2 regions of the Desulfovibrio diazotrophicus genome follow, and region 2 is predicted to be linked to the other one. Evidence: riboswitches for the same ligand, from Rfam matches in the RefSeq annotation. Region 2 holds a riboswitch; the other holds the start of a gene.
The links. Region 2 has a riboswitch for cobalamin ahead of J7I12_RS05670 (anaerobic ribonucleoside triphosphate reductase). Riboswitches for the same ligand answer to the same signal wherever they lie in the genome.
Positions count from the first base shown of each region.

Region 1: linked by a shared signal. The riboswitch ahead of J7I12_RS09075 (sirohydrochlorin cobaltochelatase) and the one ahead of J7I12_RS05670 (anaerobic ribonucleoside triphosphate reductase) in region 2 are both predicted to bind cobalamin.

Region 1 covers NZ_OX346397.1:2,099,269-2,110,565, reverse strand. The annotation lists gene lepB (signal peptidase I) at 1-369, opposite strand, end outside; gene J7I12_RS09100 (NCS2 family permease) at 581-1,891, opposite strand; gene J7I12_RS09095 (MarC family protein) at 1,943-2,542, opposite strand; gene J7I12_RS09090 (AMP-binding protein) at 2,899-4,584, opposite strand; gene J7I12_RS09085 (helix-turn-helix domain-containing protein) at 4,801-5,367, opposite strand; gene J7I12_RS09080 (30S ribosomal protein S1) at 5,529-7,244, opposite strand; cobalamin riboswitch at 7,533-7,734, shown strand; gene J7I12_RS09075 (sirohydrochlorin cobaltochelatase) at 7,769-8,683, shown strand; gene J7I12_RS09070 (RsmB/NOP family class I SAM-dependent RNA methyltransferase) at 8,813-10,201, opposite strand; gene J7I12_RS09065 (DUF116 domain-containing protein) at 10,201-11,064, opposite strand; gene fmt (methionyl-tRNA formyltransferase) at 11,278-11,297, opposite strand, start outside.
Region 2 covers NZ_OX346397.1:1,306,196-1,317,492, forward strand. The annotation lists gene ettA (energy-dependent translational throttle protein EttA) at 1-1,022, opposite strand, end outside; gene J7I12_RS05650 (RidA family protein) at 1,245-1,625, shown strand; gene J7I12_RS05655 (class I SAM-dependent methyltransferase) at 1,719-2,483, shown strand; gene J7I12_RS05660 (translation initiation factor IF-2) at 2,480-3,559, shown strand; gene pgl (6-phosphogluconolactonase) at 3,790-4,536, shown strand; cobalamin riboswitch at 5,117-5,296, shown strand; gene J7I12_RS05670 (anaerobic ribonucleoside triphosphate reductase) at 5,415-7,667, shown strand; gene nrdD (anaerobic ribonucleoside-triphosphate reductase) at 7,748-7,918, shown strand; gene nrdG (anaerobic ribonucleoside-triphosphate reductase activating protein) at 7,911-8,423, shown strand; gene J7I12_RS05685 (lipoprotein-releasing ABC transporter permease subunit) at 8,838-10,067, shown strand; gene J7I12_RS05690 (ABC transporter ATP-binding protein) at 10,069-10,755, shown strand; gene bamA (outer membrane protein assembly factor BamA) at 10,736-11,297, shown strand, end outside.

The sequences.
Region 1 (11,297 bases), 790 kb from region 2:
GCCGTTGCGATAGAGCTGCTTGTCGCGCACTTCAATGACGTCGCCGGGCGTGCCGATAATGCGCTTGATGTAGTCCACGCTGGGGTTGTTGGGATATTCAAAAATAATGATGTCGCCCTTTTGCGGATCGTCCCCCCGCCACAGGTAGGTGTGGGTAAAGGGAACTTTAACGCCGTAGGCGAACTTGCTGGCCAGCAGATGGTCGCCCACCAGCAGGGTTTGCAACATGGATTCGGAAGGAATCTTGAAAGCCTGCACCACAAAGGTGCGGATGAACAAGGCCAGGACCAGGGCCACCAGAAGGGCCTCGCCGTACTCGCGCCACAGGGGCTTTTTGTAACGCGCGGACGACTGCAACAGCGTAGCCATGCGGGTTCCTCTTGATTAATTTTTTTGTGGCGGCAGGGGAACTTTTGTTCGCACAAGTTTCCTTCCGCCACCCCCAACCTTTCAGAAATTTTATTTTTCTCAGGGGACGCGCCAGGCGTGCCCACGTCAGGTCGGGGCAGGCGCGCCCCAACGACCAGAGCGCGCCGCCACACCTTACTATGCCCGCAGGCGCGGGCAAAGGCAAGGAGCGCTAGCCAAGCCGCAGGGCGAAGTTGATTACAAAGCACAGGGCAATGATCAGCATGACCAGGTTCACGTCTTTAAAGCGCCCGGCCAGCAGTTTGACGCCCACCCAGCTCACAAAACCGAAGCCGAAGCCCGTGGCGATGTTGAAGGTAAGCGGCATGCTCAGGATGGTGAGAAAAGCGGGCAGGGCCACGGTAAAGTCGTCAAAGCGGATGCGCCCCACCTCCTGCATCATGAGCGCGCCCACGATGATCAGCACCGGCGCCGTGGCGTAGGCGGGCACCAGACCCACCAGAGGCGTAAAGAACAAAGCCAGAAAGAACAGCGCGGCAATGGTCACGGCCGTGAGCCCGGTGCGGCCGCCTTCGGCCACGCCGGCGGCGCTTTCCAGATAACTGGTGGCGGTGGTGGCGCCCATGACGGCGCTGGTCATGGTGGCCACGGAATCGGTAATGAGCGCCCTGTCCAGATTTTCAATATGGCCGTCCTCACGCACAAAGCCCGCTTTTTGCGCCAGGCCGATGAGCACGCCCATGTTGTCGAAAAGATCTACCATGGTCAGGGTAAAAATGATGGAAATGAGCCCGTGGTGCAGCGCTCCCTTGAGGTCCATCTGCAAAAAAGTTTCCGTAGGCAGGGGCAGGCTGAAGGAAAACACTTGCCCTTCGGGCAGTTGGGTCACACCCAGGGCAATGCCCGCAAGGGTCACAACCAGAATGCCGATGATCATGGCGCCGGGCACGTTGAGCGCCAGTAGCCCGCCGATAAGGAATATCCCTGCTACCGAGAGCAGCGTGGCGGGCTGGGCCAGATTGCCCAGGGTCACAAAGGTGGAGGGGCTGTTCACCACGATGCCGCAGCTCTTCATGCCGATAAAGGCGATAAAGGCTCCGATGCCGACCACAATGGCGTATTTGAGATCCATGGGCACGGCGTCAATGATCATCTGACGCACGCGGGTCACGGTCAGAAGCAGAAAGACCACGCCGGAAATGAATACCGCGCCCAGGCCCGTCTGCCAGGTGTAGCCCGCCGGGCCGCAGACGTAGTAGGCAAAAAAGGCGGTAATGCCCAGACCCGGCGCCACCCCCACAGGAAAGCGCGCCCACAGGCCCATGATCAGCGTGGCAATAACGGTCACCCAGATGGTGGCGGCCACGGCCCCATCTCTGGGCATGCCCGCGTCGGCCAGCATGTTGGGCACCACAAAAATGAGGTAGCACATGGCCATAAAGCTGGTCAGCCCTGCCAGCAGCTCCCGCCGTACTGTGCTGCCCTTGGCCGCTGGCCGGAAAATGGTTTCCAGAAGGCTCATGCCGTTTCCTCCGTTCGGATGTGGATTATGGCCCCACACGCAAGGGCGAACTTAGCCCAGAAAGGCGCGGATGCCCGTAAAAATTACCTGGGCGGCAATGGCCGCCAGCAGCAGGCCCGTAAGTTTGGAAAGCACGGCAATGCCCGTGCGGTGCAGGGCGCGCACCACCGTATCGGCCATGCGCAGCAGCACAAACATGCCCAAGGCGGCCAGAAGCAAGGAGAGCACCCCTACCAGGGTCTGCTCCAGCCCCTTGGCCGAAGCGCCCATAACCATGACCGCACCGATGGAGGCCGGGCCCATGCCCAGGGGAATGGCCAGGGGCACCACGCTGATGTCGCCGTCCTTGCCTGCGGTCACTTCCTTGCCGTCATCGTTCATAAGGGAAACGGCGGTAAGAAAAAGCAGCACGCCCGCGCCAATGCGAAAGGCGTCCAGGGTAAAGCCGAAAAGCGCAAACAGGTGCGGCCCGAACAGAAAAAGCGTCACGCCGATACAGAAGATGGCCGTGGAGGTTTTGGCGGCCACGGCGGCCTTTTGCCTGCGATCAAAGGTGCGGGTGCCGCTGATAAAGGCGCTCAAAACCGCCGGCGGCGTCATGAGCGCGTAAATTTTGATGCTGGTGCCCACCACGTCGGCCACGATGTCCATAAAACGTCCTCACGGAGCACGGGGCCTTGCTGCCCCCCGGAGCAGATTACCCTTGAGAATACATATTCTCAAAGTTTACAGCACGCTTGTCCCGGCGTTTAAGCACGCAAATAACGTGCGCTTGCGCCTCCACGGCGGGCGTCTGCTTACGCAACCGCCAGGGCATTGCAACGTTGCAACGCCCTGAAGCGGGGGCGGCATTGGCAGCGTTGGTTTGTGCAGTGCGCGCGCAGTCCTCTACGCCAATTTGCCTGCCTGAAAGGCAGGCAGTATGCCAGTGTGCGGGGCGGCTGTCCAGAATAGCCGGTTGGGGGGCGTGCGGAAAAATCGCCGGGTATCTTTTCACTGAAGGCGCACTACTTTTTTTCCTGCATAGCTTCAGGCCAGCGCGCGGCGGCCATTTCGCGCAGCTTGTACTTCTGGATTTTGCCGCTGGCAGTGAGGGGAAAACCGGTAATTATTTCTACATATTTGGGGATTTTGAACCAGGCGATTTTGCCGCGGCAGAAATCACGCACATCTTCGGGGCGGATGTCCACGCCGGGACGGGGGATGACAAACGCGCCCACTTCTTCGCCGTATTTACGGCTGGGCACGGCCACCACCTGCACGTCCAGCACGCCGGGCATGCTCAGGAGGTATTCTTCCACCTCGCGCGGGTAGACGTTTTCGCCGCCGCGGATGATCATATCCTTGATGCGGCCCGTGACGCGCAGATAACCGTTTTCGTCCATGACGCCCAAATCGCCGGAGTGCAGCCAGCCTTCTGGGCTGATGGCGGCGGCCGTGGCTTCGGGCATATTGTAGTAGCCCTTCATGACATTGTAGCCGCGGCAAAGGATTTCGCCCACCTGGCCGCGGGGCAGTTCCTCGCAGGTTTGCGGGTCGCCCACGCGCACCTCAATGCCGGGCATGGCGCAGCCCACGGTTTCACAGCGCAGGGGCAGGGGGTCGTGGATGTCCGATTGCGTCATGACCGGCGAGCCTTCCGTAAGGCCATAGCAGATGGTGATCTCTTTCATATTCATGTCCTCCACCACGCGGCGCATGAGAGGTTCCGGGCAGACGGATCCGGCCATGATGCCTGTGCGCAGGTGAGAGACGTCAAAACGCTTGAAGAGCTTGTGTTCCAGTTCGGCCAGAAACATGGTGGGTACGCCATAGAGGGCCGTACAGTGTTCGCTGTCCACAGCGGCCAGCACCTTAAGCGCATTGAAGGATTCCAGGATGACCATGGTGGCCCCGTGGTTGACGCAGGCCGAAACGCCCAGCACGCAGCCAAAGCAGTGGAACAGGGGCACGGGCAGGCAGACGCGGTCGTTGGGGCCGAAATTCTGGTGTTTGCCTATCCAGTAGCCGTTGAGGCCCACGCCCACATGCGTGAGCATGACCCCGCGCGGAAAACCCGTGGTGCCTGAAGTGTACTGCATGTTGATGGCCTCCCAGGGGTCCAGGGAGGCCTGACGGGCCAGATAGTCCGCGTCGTCCACCATATCGGCCAGCGCCAGAACCTCAGGCACGGAATACATGCCCCGGTGCTTTTCAGCACCCAGAAAAAAAACCCGCTTGAGGTGCGGCAGATTTTTGCAGACAAAAGAATCGTGGGACTGAAAGCGCAGCTCCGGGGCAATGCGGTAGAAGGTTTCCAGATAGTCGTGGTCGCGCAGGCTATCAATAAGAAAGACGTTCTCGCATTCGGACTGGGTAAGCAGATAGCGCAGCTCGTGCTCGCGGTAGTTGGTGTTCACTGTAATGAGCACAGCCCCGATCTTGGCTGTGGCAAACTGCAGGGCCACCCAGTAGGGCACATTGGTGGCCCACACCGCCACCTTTTCGCCCTTTTCCACGCCCAGGGCCATGAGCCCCTTGGCAAAACGGTCCACCATTTCCCCGAATTCACGCCAGGTCTGGCGGTAGCTGCGGTCCGCATAGACAACGGCCTCATTGTCCGGATACCGCGCCACCGTGTGGTCCAGAATCTGCCCCAGGGTCCACTCGCGCAGCTCAAACTGCGCCTGGCGCTCACGCACTTTTTCGTCCATGCTTTCCTCCTGAGGCATCCTTATGGGGGATCAGTAAATCGAGTTTACGCCGCTGCCGTTGCGCGGGGCAAAGGCCCCGGAATGGCGTTGTCTAGAGCAGTTAGCGAATGAAATGAGCTAACTGCTCTGCAAGAATTTTCTTGAAAATCCTTGCCACGAAATGCGAGAAGGCAGGCTCTTGCCTGTCGCAAGCGAGCATTTCAAGTGTTAAATGCTCTAGGGATTGTAGGTGACGGCCAGAATCTCCACTGGCTCGTCGCCGGCCGCGCCCACATAGTGGGGCACAATGGAATTGTAGTAGATGGTTTCGCCGGGCTTGAGCATATGGGCTTCGCGTCCGTACACCACCAGAAGCTGACCCTTGAGCACCAGAATAAATTCCTCGCCTTCGTGCGAGGTCGTCTTGCGCTCACCGCCGTCCGGAAAAATACGGATGTGGAAGGGCTCCATATTACGGTCGTTCTTGCCCTTGCCCAAGGCGTGATAGACATAACTGGGCCGGGGAATGCGTCCGGTATGCAGGGCCTCATCGGCCTCGCCTTCATTCTGGATGCTGCTCACAATGGGGTCGCGGCTGAACTGGTCGTCCAAAAAGGTGCCCAGCCGCACGCCCAGAGCACGAGCCACCTTTTGCAGGGGGCCGATACAAGGGTAGATGGCATTGTTTTCCAGCTTTTCCAGATACGCTTCGGCCAAGCCCGTATGCTGGGCCAGGGTGGGCAGGTCCATCTCGCGCTCTTCACGAAAAACCCTGATGCGGGAACCGATGGTGTGGGGGGACATGCAGACCTCCTGCGGCGTTGGCTGTAGTTGCGACGGGCGCGCGGGGCGCGCGGGGCGGGAAAAAAGATGAAGAAAGGGGGGGTATGCCAAGAGGCGCGCCGGTGGCGCGCCTCTTGGATATGTTCTGCACCGGTGGCACGCCGGTGGCGCGCCGCTGCGGTCTAGCTGTTGTTTTCGCTTTCTTCAAACTTCTGCTTGAGCAGATCGCCCAGGCTCTGGCCCGCTTCCTGCGGTCCGGAATGGAATTCCTTGGGCTTGCGGCGGTCGTCCTCGTCCTTGATCTGCTTAATGGAAAGCCCCAGGCGGCGCTCTTCGGCGCTCACATGGATGACCTTGGCCTGAATTTCCTGGCCTTCCTTGTACATTTCAGCAGGCGACTTGACTTTTTTGCTGGAAAGCTCGGAAACGTGCACCAAGCCTTCAATGCCTTCTTCAACCTCCACAAACAGGCCGAAGTCGGTGATGTTGGTCACAATGCCCTTGACCGTGCAGCCCACAGGGTAGGTGTTGGGCACATGGCCCCAGGGGTCGTCCACCAGCTGCTTGACGCCCAGGGTGAACTTTTCGTTTTCCTGATCCACGGTCAGCACCTTGGCCTGCACGGTGTCGCCCACCTTGTACAGCTCGTTGGGGTGGCGCACCTTTTTGGTCCAGGAAATGTCGGAAACGTGGATGAGGCCGTCGATGCCGTCCTCAATGCCGATGAACATGCCGAATTCGGTAATGTTCTTGATGACGCCCTCAAGGATGGTGCCTTCGGGGTACTTTTCGGCCACCAGTTCCCAGGGGTTGGGCCGCACCTGCTTCATGCCGAGGCTGATGCGTTTTTTGTCGCCGTCCACGCCCAGAATGACCACGTCCACCTCGTCGCCGGTGTGGACCATCTGGGAAGGATGACGCAGCTTGCGCGTCCAGGACATTTCAGAGATGTGCACCAGGCCTTCCACGCCGGGCTCCAGTTCCACAAAAGCGCCGTAGTCCACCAGATTGGTGACCTTGCCGGTGCATTTGGCCCCTTCGGGGAAGCGGGCGGAGATGTCCTGCCACGGATCGGGCACCAGCTGTTTGAGGCCCAGAGAAACTTTGTTGGTTTCACGGTCAAAGGAAAGCACCTTGAGGGTCAGATCCTGACCGATGGTGATCATTTCCTTGGGATGGCGGATGCGCTTCCAGCTCATGTCCGTGATGTGCAGCAGGCCGTCCAGACCGCCCAGGTCCACAAACACGCCATATTCGGTGATGTTTTTAGCCTTGCCCTGCACAATCTGGCCTTCGGCCAGGGTGCGCAGCAGCTCCTGCCGCTTGGAGTCGCGCTCTTCCTCAAGCAGCACGCGCCGCGAAACAATGACGTTGCTGCGGCGACGGTTGATCTTGAGCACGCGGAACTCGAACTCCTGGTTGACCAGGGCGTCCATATCGGGCACCGGGCGCAGGTCCACATGCGAACCGGGCAAAAACGCCTCCACCCCGCCGATATCCACCGTGTAGCCGCCCTTGATGCGGCGCACAATGTGGCCTTTGATGACCTTGTTGGTCTCCTGTACGGCCTCGAGCTGGTCAAAGACCTGCATGCGCTTGGCCTTCTCAAAGGAAAGGGTGATGGTGCCGTCGTTTTCGTTCTTGCGAACCACATAGACGTCCACCTTGTCGCCCACCTTGACGGTCATGTTGCCGGCGGGATCGCGGAACTCTGCCGCGGGGATCTGCCCCTCGGACTTGAAGTTCACGTCCACCAGCACCGTGTCGTCGTCCACGCGGACAATCTCGCCCTTGGTGATGGAGCCTTCCTCAAGGTCGCCAAAATCGGGATTGAGATAGTTTTCAAGGGCGCTTTCGAAATTGATTTCGCTGTCGTGCCCGGTTTCCAAACCTGCCATATGTCCAGCCTCCAAACATGATTTCCCCCAACCAGGGAGGTTGACTTAGTAGCAGGATTTTACCAAAAGAACAAGGGAAAATCCGCGCAAATGGGCACAGGAAGCCAAAAAAACGGCTCCAGCGCAGGCCGCCGGCCTTGACTTTTGCCCCGGCCTGGTATCCTCTGCGGTAAGAACAGTCACGCCTGTAGTGCCCGGAAGGCTGCCGCCCGCGGCCGTCCGTCAGGCGGGCGCGGGCGCGTTTATGCGGCGCCATGCGCCCCGGCATTGCGCCGTCCTTGCTGAAATGTTTCGGCAAAGACGGTCTGTTTTGCGCTGCGGGGAATTCCGTGCAAATCGGAAACAGTCGCGCTGCGGTAAGAGGGTACAAGGCTTCTTCGCGTCCGTCGGGCAGCCCGGCAGGCGCGCGACAGCCAGTCGCGCAAGCGGTGAAGGCGAAGCCGAGGCCAACCCCTCAAGTCCGAATACCCGCTGGGCGTTTATGCCCTTTTTCAACCTGTCAACGCGCCATTGAGGAGGTTGCCATGCCGCGTTTTTCGCCCTTTGCGGGCTCCCGTCTGTTCCTGCTTCTGCTCCTGCTCCTTGCGGCCCTGGCCGCGCCCGCCGCGCCCCACGCCGCCGACGCGCCCCAGCAGGGCGTTCTGCTGGTGGCCTTCGGCACCAGCGTGCCCGAAGCCCTGCCCGCCATGCAGGCCGTGGACCAGGAGTTTAAACAGGCCTTCCCCGGCCAGCCTGTGGTCTGGGCCTATACCTCGCAGATCATCCGCAAAAAAATCGCCGCTCAGGGCCGCCCTGTGGGCGGCATCAGCGACGGCCTCGCCAAACTCGCCAAAGACGGCGTAAAAGTAGTGCGCGTGCAGTCCCTGCACGTCATGGCCGGCGAAGAATTTTCCGCTCTGGAACGCGCCGTGCTCATTGACCTGCAAAAAAATCCCGGCCGTTTTGAGGCCGTCTATCTGGGCCGCCCCATGCTTGAATCTGAAGCCGACGCCCAGGCCTTGGCCTCCGCCATTCTTGAGGACACCAAGGCCCTGCGCGGCAAAAACGCCGCCCTTGTCCTCATGGGGCACGGCCAGGAACACGGCCGCGCCGGCCTGACCTTTGAAGGCGTGCGCGCCCTGTTCCACAACCAGGACAAACATGTTTTCATGGCCACAGTAGAAGGCGAACGCAGCTTCGACGACCTGCTCAAAGAACTTAAGGCCGCCAAGGTCAAGTCTGTGGTCATCGCGCCGCTCATGCTGGTGGCCGGCGACCATGCCCGCAACGACCTGGCCGGAGACGAAGCCGATTCCTGGGCCTCTCAGCTCAAGGCCGCGGGCTTCAAGGTGACCGCCAACCTTAAGGGTCTGGGCCAGGTGCCCGGCGCCCGCGCCCTGCTGGTGCAGCACGCCAAAAGCGCCTCCGACGACCTGACCAAGGAACCCAGAAAGCAGTAACAAATCCTTTCTGCACCCTGCAAAAACTTTCCCCCGCCTTGCGGCAGGGGAAAGTTTTTGCGAGGAAGAACGTGCGGGGGAGGGGACGCTTTTTAGTAAAAAAGTCCCCTCCCCCGCAAAGTATTCGCCCTATGCCCGCCGCCGCAGCAGCGCGCCAAACATGCCTTCCAGCCAAGGATGGTCGTGAGGGGTCTGCCAGCGCTGTTCCAGGCGCAGGTCGGGATGTTGCCGCAACAGGCCTGCCACGACCCCCTCGTTTTCGTCGGGGTTGAGGGTGCAGGTGATGTAGGCCAGGCAGCGGCCAGGCTCCAGCAAGGCAGCTGCCCGCTCCAGTAACCGGCCTTGCAGGGCGGTCAGCGCCGCCAGGCGCTCCGGCCCCCGACGCCGGATGTCCGGCCGACGGGCCAGCACGCCCAGGCCGGAACAGGGCGCGTCCAGCAGCACAGAGCCGGGCCAGCGGGCCAGGGGCGGACGCGCGGCGTCCGCTAGGCACACGGGCGGCAGGCACACGGACGGCAGGTGCAGACCCAGACGAGCGCAGTGCCCCGGCAGGGCCCGCAGTCGCCCGAAGCTGCTGTCCGTACAAAGGCCCACGGCCACGCCGCGCTCCAGCAAAGCCGCAGTTTTGCCGCCGTAGCCCGCGCACATGTCCCACACCGGGCCCTCCAGCGCGTACAGGTCCAAGGCCGCAAGGACGCGCTGCGACCCTGCGGACTGAAACGAAAGCGCCCCCTGGGCCTGCCAGTGGGCTAACGGCCGATCCATCACGCTTTCCGGCAGCTCCCCCGGCCCCAAGGCCACGCCCCAATCGCCCACGGCCGCCGCGCCGGGCAGGGCGCGCAAGGCCGTCAGCAAGGCGGCGCCTTCAGGGCGGCGGGCATTGACCCGCAGTCCACTCCAGGGGCGGCCGCAGGAACGCCGCAACAACAGGGCCGCGTCCGCTTCGCCATAGGCCCGCGCCCAGAGCCGGGCCAGCCAGTCCGGAGCCGCGCAGAACAGGGCCAGCGCGCCCAGCGGGTCCGCCGCCCCCTGACGGTAAAAATCCTCATGGCGCGGGGCTTCTCCCAAGCGCTGCACGGAACGCAACGCGGCGTTGGTCAGACCGGCCAGCCGTGGTCCGTACAGGGTCCGCGCCTGTTCCACGGCCTCGTGCAGCACGGCGTGGGGGGGCGTTCTGTCCTGCAGCAGCAGTCCATAGACCCCCAAAGCCAAAATGTGCCGCAAGGGGCGCGGCAGACCTCCTGGCCTGGGCAATACCCGTCCCAGCACATAATCAATGCGGATTTCCGCCCGCAGACAGCCGTAAGCCAGTTCTGCGCACAAATGCCGGTCCCGCGCCGCCAAAGCCGTGCCAAAGGCTGCACTGCCAGCCTGTCCCGCAGGGGCGTGCGGGGCCGCACCTAAGGCCATATCCAGGGCCGCCTGCACGGGCATACCCGCGTCCGTCAGCAGCAAAGTCCGCAAAGCCGCATTGCGGGCCGTAACCCGCAACTTGCCGAACCCTTTTGGAAAACCCATTATTTGCTCCCCGGCGCGCTGCCTGCCGCCGCCACAGACCCGGCAACCATCCGGCCCGGCGCAGGGCCCAGCCCCAGAAACAGCCTGATGGCGGCCTCAATGGCGTCCAGCGGCGCCAAAGTGTCCAGGCAGGGGCCGTGGGGCCGCTCGTTAAGCACGCCAAACACAGGGACAGGGTAACTGTCCTGAATGCCGGAGGTCAGGTCGCGTTCGCAGGCCACGGCAATAATGCAGCGCGGCCGGGCCTGGACCACGATGCGCCGGGCAATGGTGCCGCCCGTGGCAATGGCTAGCCGCACCCCGTAGGCGTCGCGCAGGTCCAGCAGCGCCCCTACCGGGCAGGCCCCGCAGCGGCGGCAGTGGTCCGCATTGTGCATCAACCGGTGTGGGCAGGCGCTGCGCTGCAGACAGTGGGGCAAGAGCACCAGCAGTTGCTCCGGCCGCACCGGTTCGCGCGCCGCCAGCACCATTTCGTTGTTGACCTTGACAAACGACCGCCGCACCGCCGCCCGGTCCAGACCCACCAGCTTGGCCAGCATCTCCATGAGCGGAAAAAACAGCCGCACCGTCATGTGCCGCACGCCGCCGCCGCCCGGCAAAGGCCGCCCCGTATAGATATGAAAAACCAGGCTCAGGCACAGCCCCAAAACCGCCAGCATGGCCGCCGCCGCCACGCTGACGCTCACTGCCGGCAGCCAGTGCCGCACCCCCAGAAACCCCGTCCAGGGCAAAATCAAAAACACTGCCAGCGCCAGGCACAGCAACAGACACGAACCCAACATGAGCCCGATGAAGACCCGCTTGCGCGCGCCGCCGTACTGCGCCGGCGGCAAGGAATACGGAGACTTGCGCAGAAACGCCATAGACCCTCATCCAGCGCGGGAAAAAGAGGCTGCGGGAGCGCTCGCTGGAAAAACGCGAACCTCGCCTACGCCCCACCCCGCAAAAAATTTTCTCTTTCCAGAAAAATCCGCTGACGTACCCTGTACAGAAGAAAAAATGCCCCACATTGCCGCCACGCGCCCGAAAGCGGAATGCCGGAGCCGCGCCTCCCGGCACAGCCGGAGGCAGATTTTTTATTCCCCCTGTTCCACCA
Region 2 (11,297 bases):
CGGTCGCCCAGACTTTTACGCACGCCATCCAGCTCAATGACGCTCTTGCCCAGGCGCGGTCCCGGCGGAATGTAAATTTCAAGGTCGGGCGCGCGGCGTTCGCTTTCGTGGGAGAGCATAGCCTCGTAGGCATTGAGCCGGGCCTTGCCCTTGGCGTGCCGCCCCTTGGGCGACATGCGCACCCATTCCAGTTCGCGCTGCAGCGTTTTCTGGCGCTGGGCCTCGGTTTTGTCCTCATTGGCCAGGCGCTTCTGCTTCTGCTCCAGCCATGAGGAATAGTTGCCCTTCCAGGGGATGCCCCGGCCCCGGTCCAGCTCCAGAATCCAGCCCGCCACGTTGTCCAGAAAATACCGGTCGTGGGTCACGGCAATGACCGTGCCGGGGAAGGACGAAAGATAGCGCTCCAGCCAGGCCACCGAGGCCGCGTCCAGGTGGTTGGTGGGTTCGTCCAGCAGCAAAATGTCGGGGTTCTGCAGCAGCAGCCGGCAAAGGGCTACGCGACGGCGCTCGCCGCCGGAGATGCGGTCCACGGGCATATCGCCGGGGGGGCAGCGCAGGGCGTCCATGGCCATTTCCAGCCGGGAATCCAGATCCCAGACGTTTTTGGCGTCCATGAGCTCCTGCACCTGCGCCTGACGGGCGATGAGGGCGTCCATTTCCTCCGGTTCCATAGGTTCGGCGAAACGAGCATTGATTTCTTCAAATTCGCGGGCAATGGCTACCAGGTCGGCCGCGCCCTCTTCCACCACTGCGCGCACGGTGCGCGTTTCACCGGCCAGAGGTTCCTGCTCCAGGTAGCCCAGGCTGTAGCCCGGGGCCAGCACGGTCTTGCCCTCAAAGGCCTGGTCCACCCCCGCCAGAATTTTCAGCAGGCTGGATTTGCCCGCTCCGTTGAGCCCCAGCACGCCGATCTTGGCCCCGTAGAAGTAGGAAAGGGAAATATCCTTCAATACTTCGCGTTGGCCGTGGCGTTTGCTGACGCGGATCATGGAATAGATGATCTTGTCCGGTTCGTTGCTCATGATGCTCCCTGTTTTCCGTCATCCGCCGTCCGCACGGGCGCGGCAGCGGTTTTGCCGACCATAGCCGCAGGCGCGCGCTTTTTCAAGGCCGCCGGAGCTTTGACTCCCGCGCCGGGCTGTGCGACTCTTGGACGATGGCGGGCCGTGGCGACCCGACCCCATCGGGCCGAAGCGCGTTGGCAGCGCCCGCAGGACATACCCTTTTGCAGCAAGGAACACACTATGAACAAGGAAGTGGTCAGCACCGCCGCAGCCCCCGCCGCCGTGGGGCCGTACAGTCAGGCCGTCTGCGCGGGCGGACTGATGTTTCTTTCGGGCCAGATCCCCCTGGACCCCGCCACCGGCAAACTGGCGGAAGGCGACGTGGCCGCCCAGACGGCCCAGGCCTGCAAAAACGTCCTGGCCCTGCTCAAGGCGCGCGGGCTCGACGCCGCCCAGGTGGTCAAAACCACGGTGTTCATTACAGATATGAAGGACTTTGGCGCTGTTAACGAAGTCTACAAGCAATATTTCACCGCGCCCTGCCCGGCCCGCTCCTGCGTGCAGGTGGCCGCCCTGCCCCTGGGCGCACAGGTAGAAATAGAGGCCGTGGCCGCTCTGTAGGGGGCTCTGCGGCCGCGCGCGGGGCTTGCCATTTGGCCCCGCGTGCCCCATACTGCGGCAGTATGGCCTACAGGGACCAGCAAGGCGGCAGCGATGAAATCTTTGGACGCAGCGCCCGCGCGCGGCTTTGTGCGCAACGCCCAGAAAGACCTTCTCCAGCACAGTCTGGCCGTCTGGCCACGCCGGGAACACCAGCTGCTGGAGGTCAACTGCGGCGACGGCGTTTTTTTGCCCCTGCTCTGGAACTGCGGCTTTGACGTCACCGCCACAGAACGCGCCCCGGAACTGCGGGCTGCGGCCTGCGCCCGCCTGGGCCCGCGTGTGGAAGTGCTGGCCGCCGCCGCCGACCACCTGCCCTTTGAGAACGACGCTTTCCACTGGTGCGTACTGCACCTGGACGCGGCAGCCCTGGCCGACACGGCCCCAATGCTGGCCGAAGCCCTGCGCGTCACGGCCCGCGGGCTGGCCGTAACCTTCTGGAATGCAGCCTCACCGGCCTACGCCGTGCACCGTCTTACGGGACGCAAACAGCCCTGGCCCGGCACGGCCCGCTGCTGGTGGTCGCTGTGGCGCCAGATGCGCAGGCTGGCTGCGGGGCGCCTGCACGGCGGCAGCGCCCTGGTCCTGCCGCGCGGCTTCTGGCGAGGGGGCTGCTGCGAGGCCGTACAACGCGGCTCTGGCCCACGCTGGCTGCCCCTGGGGGCCTGGGGCGTCATCCGCCTGGACCTGGCCCCGCCCGGCCGCGTCACGCCTCTGCCTTTGCGGCTCAAGCCCGGCCGCCTGCCCAGGCCGGAACCGGTTATGGAATATGGCCCCCGCACGTCCCTGCCCTCCAACCCCCGGACGCGCACACCATGAAGCTGCCCCACCTGTCGCCTCCGGCTTTTGTCCACGATGCCGCCGCCGTTGTGCGGCGGCACCTTCTGCCCCTGACCATTGCGCTTACGGTGCTGGTGACGGCCCTGGGCGGCTATATCGGTTGGAATTACTGGCAGTTCCGTCAGACGGCCGCGCATGCCTTTGAAGAATTAAAGGGCGCCCTGCACCCGGCAGACCTGTCGGCCCTGGCCAACCTGGTGGATTTCAACGCTCTGGGCAACCAGCTGGCCGTGGTGGCGGCGCAGAGCTATCCCTTCGCGCGGCCGGGGCCGGCACAGATCACCGACCTGAGCGACCTGATCCAGACGGCGCTGCTCCGCCAGGCCCGGATCAAGGAAGAGCCCCTAAAGGAAACTCCGGACCTGGCCCAGCGGCTGAAAACGCCGCTCTATGTGCTGCCGCAGGACTTTTACACCCAGCTGGCCGCGAGCTGCAGCCTGCAGACAGCGGGCGATACCGTCGCCCTGGTGCGGGCCACCGTGCACCACCCTCTGCTGGACCGCACGTTTACCCTGCTTATAGAACTGGAGCGCACCCCTGTGGAGAGCTGGAAAATCCGCCGTATTGTCAACAGCGCTCAACTGGTGCGGGAGTTCCGCGCCGCGCAGCTGGAACGCATGGCGGCCCGACGCAAGAAGGTGGAGGAAAAAAACGCCGCCGTTACCGCGCGTTTTTACCAGGATTTTCCCATTCAGGACTGCACGGCCGAGGCGGGTACGCTTTCGGACGGCAAGACGCTGCTGCTGGTGCTGCACCTGCGGGCCCGCAACAACGGCGCCACGCGCGTCAACAACATGAATTTTGAGGCTGCGGTGCTGGATCTGGACGGGCGGGAACTGCTGCGCCGCCAGTGCAACGTCGTACAGCCCACCCCCCCCGGCGAAGCCCTGGACCACCGCTGGACCATAGAACTGGACGCCGCAAGCCCCACGGGGCAGAAAGTGCGCGCGGCGGGCGCACTGACCTGCAGGCCTATCTGGAAGACCTTAGGCCTGGCCAACGGCGAGGTGCTGCATATCACGGATCTGCCGGACCAGGAGGAAGAACTGCGCTGATCGCGGGTGCGCGTCGCCCCATTGCCGCAGAGAGGACGCCGGCCCGTCACCGGGGCGGGCCACCCTGACGGAGCGGACGGAACGCGGCTTTTATTTTTAAAGGCGGGGCAGCGCGACTTTCCTCCCGCTGGCTTCTGTGCCATACTCCATGCCGCCCGGCGCGCCGGGCCCTTACCGCCGCCGCGCAGGAAAGCCCCCGGCAACAATCAAATTTTCAAGGAGCTGTCAACATGTCGGGCCTCAGCCGTTCCATCCACCTGACGGTGCACATCCATAAAGACCCGGCCGCCATGGCCGAACGCGCGGCCCACATTCTGGCCGCAGCCTGCGAAGAAGCCGTGGCCGAGCGGGGCGTGTTCAAAATCGCCCTTTCGGGCGGGCAGACGCCCATCCCCCTCTTTCGCCTGCTTTCAGGCCGGGACTGGGCCGACCGCCTGCCCTGGGACAAAATGACCTTCTTCTGGGTGGACGAACGCTGCGTCAGCCCCGAACACCAGGACAGCAACTATGGCCTGGCCCGCCGCGAACTGCTGGGGCATGTGCCCGCCACCCACTTTTTCCGCATGCGCGGCGAAGAAGATCCCGTGGAGGCCGCCCGCAAATACGAACAGCTGCTGCGCACGGACTTCAGCCTGGGCCCGCAGGATCTGCCCCGCTTTGACTTCATGCTGCTGGGCATGGGCGAAGACGGGCACACGGGCTCCATCTTCCCCAACTCTCCGGCGCTGGCCGAACGCAAGCGCCTGGTCATTGACCAGTATGTGCCGGAACGCAAGGCCGACCGGCTCACCCTGACCCTGCCGGTCATCAACAATGCCCGCTGCTGCATGTTCCTGGTTACGGGCGGCGAAAAACACGACGTGCTCTCCCGCGCCCTCAACCTGCTGGCCCAGCCCACGCTGCCCGCCCAGATGGTCCGGCCAGGCTTCGGCGACCTGATCTGGGTTGTGGACGAAGCGGCCGCCACGGGCGCGTAGCCTCATTGCCGCACAAAAATAACGGAAGGGGCCGCAACCGGCCCCTTCCGGCCCCCACCCTCGCGCAACCCTTCTGGCCAACCTCCCTGGCCAACCCCTTTGGACCTGTCGCCTCTTACGGCCCCACCGCCGGTGCCGGTCAGTGCCGTCCCGTACAACGGAACCGGGCCGGAAGGCTGCTTCCGGCCGCCACGCAACGCCCGCCGGGCTTGCAGAGCCCCCATACACAGACCGCCCAACAAGACCTTGGCGGACGCACCACCTTCCAGATTCAAAAAAAATAATCAAATATTTTCCATATATTACTGAAGAAGTTGGCGCGGGGCGCGGGTTTGCCGCACATGCCGCAGCCTTGAAAAACCCGCTCCGTCGCGCTATGGTGCTCCCTGTCAAAAGGATTTTTGCCTGCGGCCCCAAAACAACCGCAGACACAGGGGCGGTCCCCAAACCCGCCCCGTTTTTTGTGCAAGAACGAACAAGACTATGGACGCAAAAAAAATTATCAAAGAAACAACACTGTTCCTTTGAGCCTTGGAAGGCTTTTTTGCGGACCTGCATTGACAGAACGGTATTCTTTTGAAACTTTCTAGACATTGAAAGCGCTCGTGAGCTTAATAGGGAATCCCGTGTAAAGCGGGAGCGGACCCGCCGCCGTAAGCCGCTGTAAACGCCGCCTTTCCTCGTGCGCCACTGGATTTTTTCCGGGAAGGCCGAAGGGCGGCCGGCAAGCCGGAAGACCTGCTTTCAACCCACTATCCCCCCTGGCAACGGGCCTTTGCCAGAGGCGAAGAAGAGCCGTCACGGCGGGGAGCTCTTCCTCCCGCCCGCACCATGCGGACCGGACTTTTTTCATGGCTCATTCATTTGGGAGCGTGTGCATGCCCGCCTGCATCATCAAACGTGACGGCACGGAAGTGCCGTTTGATTCGGTCAAAATTCTTAACGCCATTACCAAAGCCAACAAGGCCGTGGGCGGGGAGGACATGTCCCCCACGGACCTGCTTTTCGTGACGGAAAAGGTCTGCAAAAAACTGGAAGACCGCGACCTCAAACATGTGGAAGAAATCCAGGACGTGGTGGAAGAAAGCCTCATTCAGTACGACTACGCCAAAACCGCCAAGGCCTACATCCTCTACCGCGCCGAGCATACGAAAATCCGCAATGCGGAAACGTATCTCATGGACATCTATAAAAAGCTGACCTATTCCCCGGCCCTCAAAGAGGACATCAAGCGCGAAAACGCCAATATCGACGGCGACACGGCCATGGGCACCATGCTCAAGTACGGCTCCGAGGGCTCCAAATTCTTTATCGACAACTACATCCTGCCCAAGGACGCCTCGGCCGCCCACATCAACGGCGATATCCACATCCATGACAAAGATTTTTACATGCTCACGGAAACGTGCTGCCAGATAGACCTCATCCCCCTGTTCAAAAACGGCTTTTCCACAGGGCACGGCTACCTGCGCGAGCCCAATTCCATTGAAAGCTACTCAGCCCTGGCCTGCATCGCCATCCAGGCCAACCAGAACGAAATGCACGGCGGCCAGAGCGTGCCCCACTTCGACTTTGCCATGGCTGGCGGCATTATCAAAACCTTTCGCAAGGAATACAGCCGCGCCCTGCGCGCCTATGTGCGCATTGCCGCCGGGCTGGACGCCGAAGCGGCCCGCGAGCTGGTGGAGACCCTCCAGACCGGGCTGGGCGAAGGCCCCCGCATGGGCTCCATTGAGGACTACGGCCGCCGCATGGCCGCGGCTGCGCCGGACCAGGCCGAAATGCTGGCCAAGGCCCACGCCTACGCCGCACAAGAGGCCCTGCGCTATACCGACCGCCGCACCTACCAGGCCATGGAAGCCCTCATCCACAACCTCAACACCATGAACTCCCGCGCCGGCGCGCAGGTGCCCTTCAGTTCCATCAACTACGGCACCGACGTTTCCGCCGAAGGCCGCATGACCACCAGAAACCTGCTGCTGGCCACCAAGGCGGGCCTCGGCAACGGCGAAACCTCCATCTTCCCCGTGCAGATCTTCAAGGTCAAGGAAGGCGTCAACTATAATCCGCAAGACCCCAACTACGATCTTTTCAAGCTGGCCATGGAGGTTTCCGCCCTGCGACTCTTCCCCAACTTCAGCTTTCTGGACGCGCCCTACAACCTGCAGTACTACAAAGCGGGCGACTACAACACCGAAGTAGCCTACATGGGCTGCCGCACCCGCGTGCTCGGCAACGTGCACGACAAAGATCGCCAGACCACCTGCGGCCGCGGCAACCTCAGCTTCACTTCCGTCAACCTGCCCCGTCTGGGCCTCGAAGCCCACGGCGATGTGGACCGCTTCTTCGCCCTGCTGGACGACAAAATCGACCTGGTCTTCCGCCAACTGCTGCACCGCTTCAAAATCCAGTGCGCCAAAAAAGTCCGCAACTACCCCTTCCTCATGGGAGAAGGCATCTGGATCGATTCGGACAAACTGGACTGGGACGACAGCATCGGCGAAGTGCTTAAGCACGGCACCCTCACCATCGGCTTTATCGGCCTGGCCGAAACCCTCAAGGCCCTCATGGGCGTGCACCACGGCGAAAGCGAAGACGCCCAGGCCCTGGGCCTCAAAATCATCGGCCGCATGCGTCAGCGCTGCGACCAGGAGTCGGAAAAAACCGGCCTCAACTTCACCCTCATCGCCACCCCGGCCGAAAGCCTCAGCGGCCGCTTCGTGGCCCTGGACAAAGCCCGCTACGGCAGCATCCCCGGCATTACAGACAGGGACTACTACACCAATTCCTTCCATGTACCCGTGTACTTCCCCATCAAGGCCTTCAAAAAAATCCAGATTGAAGCCCCTTACCATGCCATGACCAACGCCGGCCACATCACTTATGTGGAACTGGACGGCGACACCTGCAAAAACCCCGAAGCCTTTGAAAGCATCATTCGCTACATGCACGACCAGGGCGTGGGCTACGGCTCCATCAACCACCCCCTGGACCGCGACCCCGTCTGCGGCTACGTGGGCGTCATCAACGATTGCTGCCCCCGTTGCGGCCGCAAAGAAGGCGAGGGCGTAAGCCTTGATAAGCTCAACCAACTGCGCAGAAAATACCCGCACATGCCCCATTGGGACTGATGCGGCCGTCCCCTCCGGGCAGGGCCCAGGGGACGCACATACCCTACCCTCACCCTTAGTGCAGACCAAGGAGAATACATATGCTGATGAAATCGCGCTTGTTCGAGGAAGTAAAACCCGCCCAGAAACTCGTGGGCCAGGGCCTGGGCTTTGAACGCACCCGCCGCATCACCGGTTACCTCGTGGGCACCCTCGACCGCTTCAACAACGCCAAACGCGCCGAAGAACGCGACCGTGTCAAGCATGCCTGAACCACACGCAGCGCAGCCCCTACGCCTCTCCGGCATTGTGGAGGAATCCATAGTGGACGGGCCGGGGCTGCGCTATGTGCTCTTTACCCAGGGGTGCCCGCACCATTGCAAAGGCTGCCATAACCCCCAGACCCACAGCTTTGAGGGCGGCTTCCTCTTCACCGCCGAAGCCGCCCTCGACCAGATGGGCCAAAATCCCCTACTGGCCGGCGTCACCCTCTCCGGCGGCGAACCCTTCTGCCAGGCCAACGCCCTCTGTCCCGTGGCCGCCGGCGCCCACGCCCTGGGCAAATCCGTGGTCACCTTCACGGGCTACACCTTTGAAGAACTCCACCGCCGCGCCGCCGCCGACCCCTGGACGGCCCGCCTCCTGGACCTCACCGACCTGCTCATCGACGGCCCCTATGTGGAAGAACTGCGCGACCTGGAACTCCAGTTCCGCGGCAGCTCCAACCAACGCCTCCTGGACCACGCCGCCCGCGCCCGCCTGGCGGCGAAGCTGTAAGGGGGAAATTTGGATTTTGTGGGGGGAAGGGAACTTTTGTGAACAAAAGTTCCCTTCCCCCCACGCCCCCCATCCTTCAAAAAACTTTTCTCCTCAGCGCTGCAGGCATCCCCCTGAACGGAAAACAGCAAGAGCGCGATGGGGATTGCTGGACCGCGCCCTTCTTGCAGGGGCGTTCCTGCCCCGACCAAGAGAAGTCCGGCGCATAACCTGAAGGAAGAAAAAAGGGGAATCACGAGATGCATTTTATTCCCTGGCAAGGAAAAAGTCTGCGCCGGGGCGGGGATAGTACGCTTTTGGTACAGACCCGGTCCGGCGCAGGCTCTTGACGCCGCCAGGGGGCAAAAGACGCCCCGCGCCGACCATCTAAAAAAAATCTTGAATATAACCCCAAGCTGGGCCAATATGCCGCCAATGCGGTTCGAACTCTTTGTAGCCCTGCGCTACCTCTTTTCCAGGCGCAAGCAAACCTTCATCTCGGTCATCTCGGTCATGTCCATTTTGGGCGTGGCGCTGGGGGTGGGCGCGCTGGTGGTGGTGCTGGGCGTGTACAACGGCCTGACCACGGACATGCGCGACAAAATTTTGGGGGCCAATGCGCACGCCATTGTGCTTTCCTATGTGCCTTCGGCCTTTGAAAACGCTCCGGATCTGCTGCAGCGCGTGCGCGCCGTAGAGGGCGTTACCGGGGCCACGCCTTTTATTTATACGGAGGTCATGCTTTCCGGCGCGGGGGGGGTCAAGGGCATTGTGCTGCGCGGCATAGACCCGCAGAGCGCGCCTTCGGTGCTCTCCATGCTGCGGCAGATGCGCGCGGGCTCGGTGGACAATCTGCAGAAAAAGGACGACGCGCCCGGCATTATTGTGGGGGATGAGCTGGCCAAACGCCTGGGCCTGGGCCTGGGCAGCCGGGTCAACCTGCTTTCCCCTTCGGGGCAGAAGACGGCTTCGGGCTATGCCCCGCGCATCCGGCCATTTGCCGTGGCGGGCATTTTCAAAACCGGCATGTTTGAGTACGATTCCTCCTTGGCCTTTGTAAGCCTGGCGGCCGCACGTGACGTGCTGGGCCTGCCCGAAGGCTACCTTTCCGGAGTGGAGATCACTGTAGCCGACCTTTTTGCAGCGGACAAAACCGCCGCCCGCATCGGCACGGAGCTGGGCTCGCCCTTCTACGCCCGTTCCTGGATGGAAATGAACGCCAACCTTTTTGCGGCGCTCAAGCTGGAAAAAATCGGCATGTTCATCCTTCTGGCTATGGTGGTGCTCATCGGCTCCTTCTCCATTGTCACGACCCTGGTCATGCTGGTTATGGAAAAAACGCGGGACATTGCCATAATGATGTCCATGGGGGCCACACGGGGCATGATCCGGCGCATCTTCATGCTGCAGGGCAGCATCATCGGCGTCATCGGCACATTGCTGGGTTACGCCATGGGCCTGAGCCTGGGTTGGCTGCTCAAGCGCTACCAATTCATCAAACTGCCGGAAAATGTCTACACCCTGGACCACCTGCCCATCAGCATCAGTCTCACGGACGTGCTCATCATCGGCGCAAGCGCCATGCTGCTCTGTTTTCTGGCCACCCTCTACCCGGCCCGCCAGGCTGCCCGCCTGGAACCGGCCGAAGCCTTGCGGTACGAATAGCATGGGCGCTCTCTACACTTTTTCACACGTGGGCAAAACCTTTGCCGCGCCCGGCGGCTCTCTGGAAATTCTCAAAGATATCAGCCTGACGGTAGAAGAAGGCTCCACCATGGCCATTGTGGGGGCTTCCGGTTCGGGCAAGAGCACCCTGCTGCACCTCATGGGGGCCCTTGATTCTCCCACGACGGGTGCGGTATGCTTTGACGGTGCGGACATGGCCCACATGAGCCCGGACCAGAAGGCGGCCTTCCGCAATCGGACGTTGGGCTTTGTGTTTCAATTTCACCACCTGCTGCCGGAATTTTCGGCACTGGAAAACGTCGCCATGCCGGCCATCATCGGCGGCCGGTCGCGGGGCGAAGTGCTGCCCCAGGCCCGCGCCATGCTGGAACGTGTGGGGCTGGCCGAGCGTCAGGAAAGCAAAATCGCCACCCTCTCCGGCGGCGAACGTCAGCGCGTGGCTCTGGCCCGCGCTGTGCTGCTGCGCCCGCGCGTACTTTTGGCCGACGAACCCACCGGCAACCTGGACGAAACCACCGGGGCGCAGGTGGGCTCCCTTATGAACGAACTCAACCGCGAACTGGGCATGACCCTGGTGGTGGTGACCCACAATCGGGAACTGGCCGCGGGTATGGGCAGAATCCTGGAACTGAAAGCGGGGAATCTGTATGAAAAAACGTTTGCCTGAGCTTCTTGCCGTCTCCTGCCTCGCTTTACTGGCTTGGACGGTGCTTGCGCCCCATGCGGCCAGGGCGGCAGAGCCGCCCTTGGTACTGGTGCTGCCCTTCCAGGTCAATGCCGGGCCGGACATGCCCGACGCCGCTGACCATGTACCCCAGGCCATTGCCACCCAGATGGAACAGCACGGCATGAAGGTGGTGCCCCTGGCCGCCGCCGCACAGCTGCAACGCAAGAACGGCGAGACCATTGACCTGGCCGCGGCCCGCGCCCTGGGGCGCGAGGCCGGGGCCACGCTGGTGGTCTATGGCAATTTCAATCAGCTGGGCAACGGCTTCAGTATGGACACGCGCCTGGTGCCCCTTAACGGCGCGGCCGTGCCCGCGGCTTTTGAGCGCAACAGCCTGCTGGCCCTGGACGAGTGTGCGGCTAATCTGGCCACGCGCGCGGCCCAGCTTACCGGGGCGGGCGCATCTGCAGCGCCAACCGCGACAGCCGCGCCCGCAGACGGTGGCCCGGACCTGGTGCCCATGAGCACGCCGGCTGCGGCCA